DNA from 3 places in the Pedococcus sp. P2_E2 genome. Region 3 is predicted to be linked to each of the others. Evidence: predicted binding sites of a transcription regulator. Region 3 holds the regulator's gene; each other region holds the start of a gene.

Region 1 (2,260 bases), 500 kb from region 3:
GTTCCACCAGTTGTTCGTCGAGATCGTGAGAGGCAAGGCATGAGCGGCCACAGCAAATGGGCAACCACGAAGCACAAGAAGGCTGCCATCGACGCGAAGCGGGGCAAGCTCTTCGCCAAGCTCATCAAGAACATCGAGGTCGCGGCGCGCACCGGTGGCGGTGACCCCACGGGCAACCCGACGCTCTACGACGCCATCCAGAAGGCCAAGAAGACCTCGGTCCCCAACAACAACATCGACAACGCGGTCAAGCGCGGGTCCGGTGCGACGGCCGGCGGCGCCGACTGGGAGACCATCACCTACGAGGGCTACGCGCCCGGTGGTGTCGCCGTCCTCATCGAGTGCCTGACCGACAACCGCAACCGAGCGGCTGCCGAGGTCCGCACCGCGCTGACCCGCAACGGCGGCCAGCTGGCCGACCCCGGTTCGGTGTCCTACGTCTTCGACCGCAAGGGCGTCGTCGTGGTCCCCAAGGGCGACAAGACCGAGGACGACATCCTCGAGATCGTCCTCGAGGCCGGTGCCGACGAGGTCAACGACCTCGGCGACGCCTTCGAGATCATCTCCGAGGCGACCGACTTCGTCGCCGTCCGCAAGGCCGTCCAGGACGCCGGGATCGACTACGACTCCGCCGAGGCCTCGTGGGTGCCGAACCTCAAGGTGCCGCTCGACGCAGACGGGGCACGCAAGATGATCCGCGTCATCGAGGCCCTCGAGGACTCCGACGACGTGCAGGACGTGTTCGCCAACGGAGACATCAGCGACGACGTGCTCGCCGAGATCGAGGACGACGACGAGTAGAAGGCGTGTTGCTGCGCCCGAAGGTGCGAACCGGTGTGTAGCGTTCAACCGAACATGTGTTCGGAAACGCATGGTTGTTCGAAAACGCAGTCGGACGTGAGGGAGCAGCTGTCGTGCGCGTACTCGGGGTCGATCCCGGCCTGACCCGCTGTGGCATCGGGGTGGTCGAGGGCGGTCGTGGTCGCCAGGTCCGCCTCGTGGCCGTCGGCGTGGTGCGTTCCCCGGCCACCGAGCCGACCGCCGAGCGGCTGCTCTACCTCCAGACCGAGCTCGACGCGTGGCTCGACCGGTTCGAGCCTGACGCGATCGCCGTGGAGCAGGTCTTCGCCGACGTCAACGTCGCCAGCGTCATGAACACCATGCAGGCCTCGGCGATCCCGCTGCTCGCCGCGGCGCGCAGGGGGCTCCCGGTCCAGCTGCACACGCCGACCTCGGTCAAGGCAGCGGTCACCGGCTCGGGCCGGGCCGACAAGGCCCAGGTGACGGCCATGGTGACCCGGATCCTGCGGATGGAGTCCGCGCCGAAGCCCGCCGACGCCGCGGACGCCCTCGCCATCGCCATCTGCCACCTGTGGCAGGGCCCCGCCGCCACCCGGCTCCAGGACGCCGCCAGGGCGGAGCAGGAACGCCTCCGCTCAGCGGGCCGAGCCGCGGTGGCCCGGTGATCGCCTCGGTCCGCGGACCGGTGCGGCACATCGGTCTCGACCGAGTCGTCGTCGAGGTCGGGGGAGTGGGCATGCTGCTGCACACGACACCGGCCACCGCGTCCGCACTGCACCTCGGTCAGGAGGCGCTGCTCGCGACCACCCTCGTCGTCCGCGAGGACTCGCTGACCCTCTACGCCTTCACGTCCGACGACGAGCGTGACATCTTCGAACAGGTGCAGACCGTCTCGGGCGTCGGACCTCGGATCGCCCTCGCGATGCTCTCGGTGCTGGCCCCCGACCGGCTACGGGCAGCGGTCAGCAGCGCGGACCTCGCGACGCTCACCAAGGTGCCCGGGATCGGCCGCAAGGGTGCCGAGCGCATCGTCCTCGAGCTGCGCGACAAGCTCGGTATGCCGTCCGGTGCGGCGGGTGGCGCGACTGCCGTCCCGGCCGTGGGAGCCACGGCCTGGCGTGACCAGGTGGCCGAGGCCCTCGTGGGGCTCGGATACTCCGCCAAGCAGGCCGACGACGCCGTGTCGCGGGCGGCGGAGGCGGCGCCGGCCGGCGCCGACGTCTCCGCGATGCTCCGCGCGGCGCTGCGAGAGCTGGGGCGCTAGGCCATGGCTGACGGCTTCTCCTCCGAGATGTTCGAGGACTCGTCGGTCGATGCCACCGCGCGGGTGGTCGACGCCGAGGGCGATGCCGACGAGCGCACCGTGGAGGCAGCCCTGCGACCACGCAGGCTCAGCGAGTTCACCGGTCAGACGCGGGTGCGCGACCAACTCTCGCTCGTGCTCGAGGCGGCCCGGCGA
Region 2 (2,260 bases), on a different contig from region 3:
GCTGCCGCTCGTCGGCCGGAGCGGTCGCGGACGTCGCGGCCAGGGCCGCCTCGAAGGCTGCCCTGGCCGCGTCGTGTCGTTCAGTCATTCGGGATCACTCAGTCGGGATCAGTCGGGATCAGTCGGGATCAGTCGGGATCAGTCTGGATCGCTCAGTGGTGGGTCGCCCGAGCCGTGGCTCAGAACTCGACCGGCACCTCGGGGATCGAGTCGGCCGGCTTGTCGACCTGCGGGCCGATCCCGAGCTTTTCCTTGATCTTCTTCTCGATCTCGTTGCCGAGGTCGGGGTTGTCCTTGAGGAACTGACGAGCGTTCTCCTTGCCCTGGCCGAGCTGGTCACCCTCGTAGGTGTACCAAGCTCCGGCCTTGCGGACGAAGCCCTGCTCGACGCCCATGTCGATGAGCCCACCCTCACGGGAGATGCCCTGGCCGTAGAGGATGTCGAACTCGGCCTGCTTGAACGGCGGCGCCACCTTGTTCTTGACGACCWTGACCCGGGTGCGGTTGCCGACCGGCTCGCTGCCGTCCTTGAGGGTCTCGATGCGACGCACGTCCAGGCGCACGGAGGCGTAGAACTTCAGCGCCTTGCCACCCGTCGTCGTCTCGGGCGAGCCGAACATGACACCGATCTTCTCGCGCAGCTGGTTGATGAAGATGGCCGTCGTGCCGGTGTTGTTGAGGGCACCGGTGAGCTTGCGCAGGGCCTGGGACATCAGCCGGGCCTGCAGACCGACGTGGCTGTCACCCATCTCGCCCTCGATCTCGGCACGTGGCACGAGCGCGGCGACGGAGTCGATGACGATGATGTCGATGGCGCCCGAGCGGATCAGCATGTCGGCGATCTCGAGCGCCTGCTCCCCCGTGTCGGGCTGGCTGACGAGGAGCGCGTCGGTGTCGACCCCGAGCTTCTTGGCGTAGTCAGGGTCGAGGGCGTGCTCGGCGTCGATGAACGCCGCGATGCCGCCGGCCTTCTGCGCACTGGCCACCGCGTGCAGCGCGACCGTCGTCTTGCCCGAGGACTCCGGGCCGTAGATCTCCACGACGCGACCGCGCGGGAGGCCACCGATGCCGAGCGCGACATCGAGCGCGATCGAGCCGGTGGGGATCACGTCGATGGGGGGCCGGACGTCGTCGCCGAGGCGCATGACCGCGCCCTTGCCGAACGACTTCTCGATCTGCCCCATCACGCTGTCGAGGGACTTTGCCTTCTGGTCCACAGTGGGAGTGTTCGCTCCAGCCATTCTGGCCACCATTCCTTCTTTCGCTTCGAGTCGGGCGCGCCTGCCTTCGACCCTGGGGCAGCTGATCTGCTTGTCGGGTCAGACGCTAGGTGTCGGCACCGACAGCCGTCCGGGGCCGCTCGCACGGCCTGTGGACGGTGGGTCTGTCGTGGTTCCACCTGTGGACGAACATACCGAACACCTGTTCGAAATACGGCATCCGGCACGCGACACGCCGCGGCGAGTCCGATCAGCCTTCAGGGCGAGGCAGGGCGGCGCATCGGCGTGTGCGGAATGCCGTCCTCCACGAAGCCGCGCCCGCTGGGTGCGAAGCCGAACCCGGCATACCAGTCGACGAGGTGCGACTGGGCGTCGAGCACCACAGGCCGCTCCCCTGCCGCCTCGAGCGCGGCGCGCATGAGCAGTGCGGCCCGGCCCTGGCCGCGCGCGTGCGGCGCGGTCGCCACCCGGCCGATGCGCAGCGCCTCCCCGTCGTCCAGGACTCGCAGCGTGGCCACCGGTGCGCCGTCCTGCTCGACCCACAGGTGACGAGTCGCCGGTTCGAGGTCACGGCCGTCGAGATCCAGGTAGGGGCAGTCCTGCTCGACGACGAACACCTGGGCGCGCAGGGCCCACAGCCGGTAGCCCGTCAGCGGGTCGAGGTCGGCGAAGCCGGCCGATCGCACCGCGCCAGCGCCCACCACGACCCCGTCCGCAGGCTCCACCATGATCCCGATGCTAGGCGCCCGAGGGACTACGAGAGCAGGAGCTTCTCGAGGCGACGTGCCGTTCCCACGACGCCGATCCCACCCAGCACCACGAGGTAGCCCACGTGCACGAGCACCCCCCAGCCGACATCTCCAAGCATCAGCGCGCGTTCGAGGGCGACCCCGTGGTAGAGCGGCGTGACCCGCACCAGCCACTGGAGCGCCTCGGGATAGGTCGACAGCGGGAAGAAGGTCGCCGAGAAGAGGAACATCGGCTGGATTGCCAAGGTGATGTAGTCGAAGTGCACCCAGGACTTCATGAAGGTGGTCGCG
Region 3 (2,260 bases):
TCACCGTCGCCGTGCCACAGGTGAGCTGCTTGACCCCGCTGAAGACGAGCTGGTTGTGGGTCCGCAGGTCGGCGGCGTTCTCGAGGTCGGTGACCTGGGTGCAGGACGAGAGCGGACCAGTCGCGGCCGTGATGTCGCTGGGCCCGTCCACGAACTGGGTGTCGACGGTGAACGAGGTGGGAGTTCCCGCCGCGGCGGTGGCCGGGAGGACCGAGAAGGTCACTGCTCCGGCAGCTGCGGCCAGGACGGCCGCCATCCGTGTGGTGGTGTGCATGCCGACCACGGTCCTACGAGGTTCGCGCCCAGCGCATCGTGGTTATCGCGTAGCGCGAAATGCGTAGGCCACTCGACCGACGCGCTCAGTCGGCAGCTGGCGGGTCTCAGCCGACGGCGGGGATGAGCAGCGTCTGACCGGCGTGGACGTTGCTGTCGGTCAGGTCGTTGGCGACCTGGATCTGGGCGACCGCCTCGGCCATGGACAGCTGCGGGAGCTGCTCGACCGCGATCTGCGACAGGGTCTGACCGGACTGCACCGTGGTGGAGTGGTCGATCACGGTGGCGGACGCGCCACCGGAGAACACGGCGATCGCCAGGGCCACGGCCGTCACCACGACGGTGAGCGTGATCGCGAGCCGGGCTGCACGGGTCAGGCGCAGCGGGGCGGCGGGAGCGAGGGCGACCTCTGGGCCGGTGGGCACCGAGACCAGGCGGGGGCGAGCCGGGCGAACGGGGACCCGCACCGGTGCGGGGGCGACGTCCCAAGCGACTGCTGCACTCATCAGGTCCTCCATCGTGACGTGCTCTGCTGCGTTCCTCGAACGGATGTGCGAAGAACTGCTTGACTGATTTCTAGCACGCATGTTCGAATCAATCAAGACACGCGTCGAACACATGTTTGGCACAGGCGTTCGAAGGCCATACGCTGTGTTCATGCCGCAAGCACATCAGAGGGCACTGACAACGGCTCCGCGAGCACCCGGCATACGGCACCTGACCTGCACCTGCACCCGAAACTGCTCAAGTGAGGAAGCGGCATGAGCGACGACAACGTCAAGGAACTGCCCGACCGCGATCGCGGTGACGGGCTCACCGTCCGGCAGCGACGGGTGCTCGAGGTGATCCGCAACTCGGTCGACCGGCGCGGCTACCCGCCGAGCCTGCGCGAGATCGGCGAAGCGGTCGGCCTCACCTCTCCCAGCTCGGTCGCCCACCAGCTCTCCACCCTCGAGCGCAAGGGCTTCCTGCGCCGCGATCCCAACCGGCCGCGCGCCATCGAGGTGGTCTCGCCCGACTCCCCCGCCGACATGCGGGGCTACCGCGGCGGCGCCTCCGCCGAGGACGAGACGGCGACCTACGACGAGACCGGGTCTGGTGACCAGCGCCCGGCTGCGACCTACGTGCCCGTGCTCGGGCGCATCGCCGCCGGTGTGCCCATCCTCGCCGAGGAAACCGTCGAGGACGTCTTCCCGCTCCCCCGGCAGATCGTCGGCGAGGGCCAGCTGTTCCTCCTCCAGGTCGTCGGCGACTCGATGATCGAGGCAGCGATCTGCGACGGCGACTGGGTCGTCGTCCGCCAGCAGCCCACGGCCGACAACGGAGACATCGTCGCGGCGATGCTCGACAACGAGGCCACCGTCAAGACCTTCAAGCGCAAGGACGGCAAGGTGTGGCTGATGCCGCACAACGCCGCCTTCGACCCCATCGACGGAGACCACGCCACGATCCTCGGCAAGGTCACGGCGGTGCTTCGTCGGGTCTGAGCTCGACCCTCAGGTCCGGCGACGTGTGCCGCGGAGCGCCTCGTGCGCGCCGCGGCACACGTGCGTGCAGGCGCATAGTGGGGCCGGCACGAGTCGACCCATCATCCGTTCGGCTGATGGCTCATTCGCCCGAACGGACCGAAGCGGACCTCGCGGGCCCGTGTGCGTCACGTGCCCCGTAACAGGCGACTCGCAGGAGCGTTCTCTACACATGGAGGCCCAACCCGACCCCGATCTCACCGACCAGGTGCTGGGGTCCGAGATCGAACTGCTCGCGGACCTGATCGACGCCGCGAGCCACGCCTGCTCGCAGCTGAACCTGGACCAGATCGACGCGGCTCTCGGGATCTGTCGGGCACAGGGTCAGCTCCCCGCCCAGTCCCCCGCCCATTCCCCCGCTCAGTCACCCAGCGCGTCGAGGTAGTGCGTGATCTTGGTGGCGAAGCGTTCGCCGCCGTCACCCTCGGCCCACAGCTCCCACAGCTCGTTGTCGTCTGACT

Evidence for each region. The regulator LexA, encoded in region 3, represses DNA repair genes until DNA is damaged. The targets are predictions, from matches to a motif close to TCGAACANNTGTTCGA.
Region 1: a site for LexA is predicted at 850-865, ahead of ruvC (crossover junction endodeoxyribonuclease RuvC). Genes of this name have one in related genera too.
Region 2: a site for LexA is predicted at 1,415-1,430, ahead of recA (recombinase RecA). Genes of this name have one in related genera too.

What each region holds. Positions count from the first base shown of each region.
Region 1 is NZ_JBFUEM010000001.1:936,349-938,608, forward strand. It holds gene pdxT (pyridoxal 5'-phosphate synthase glutaminase subunit PdxT) at 1-43, shown strand, start outside; gene AC1DWR_RS04445 (YebC/PmpR family DNA-binding transcriptional regulator) at 40-801, shown strand; gene ruvC (crossover junction endodeoxyribonuclease RuvC) at 915-1,466, shown strand; gene ruvA (Holliday junction branch migration protein RuvA) at 1,463-2,065, shown strand; gene ruvB (Holliday junction branch migration DNA helicase RuvB) at 2,069-2,260, shown strand, end outside.
Region 2 is NZ_JBFUEM010000006.1:129,014-131,273, reverse strand. It holds gene AC1DWR_RS13840 (regulatory protein RecX) at 1-88, opposite strand, end outside; gene recA (recombinase RecA) at 180-1,241, opposite strand; gene AC1DWR_RS13830 (GNAT family N-acetyltransferase) at 1,478-1,948, opposite strand; gene AC1DWR_RS13825 (ABC transporter permease) at 1,975-2,260, opposite strand, start outside.
Region 3 is NZ_JBFUEM010000001.1:433,051-435,310, reverse strand. It holds gene AC1DWR_RS02065 (hypothetical protein) at 1-274, opposite strand, end outside; gene AC1DWR_RS02060 (LysM peptidoglycan-binding domain-containing protein) at 381-779, opposite strand; gene lexA (transcriptional repressor LexA) at 1,035-1,760, shown strand; gene AC1DWR_RS02050 (hypothetical protein) at 1,972-2,184, shown strand; gene AC1DWR_RS02045 (DUF4259 domain-containing protein) at 2,160-2,260, opposite strand, start outside.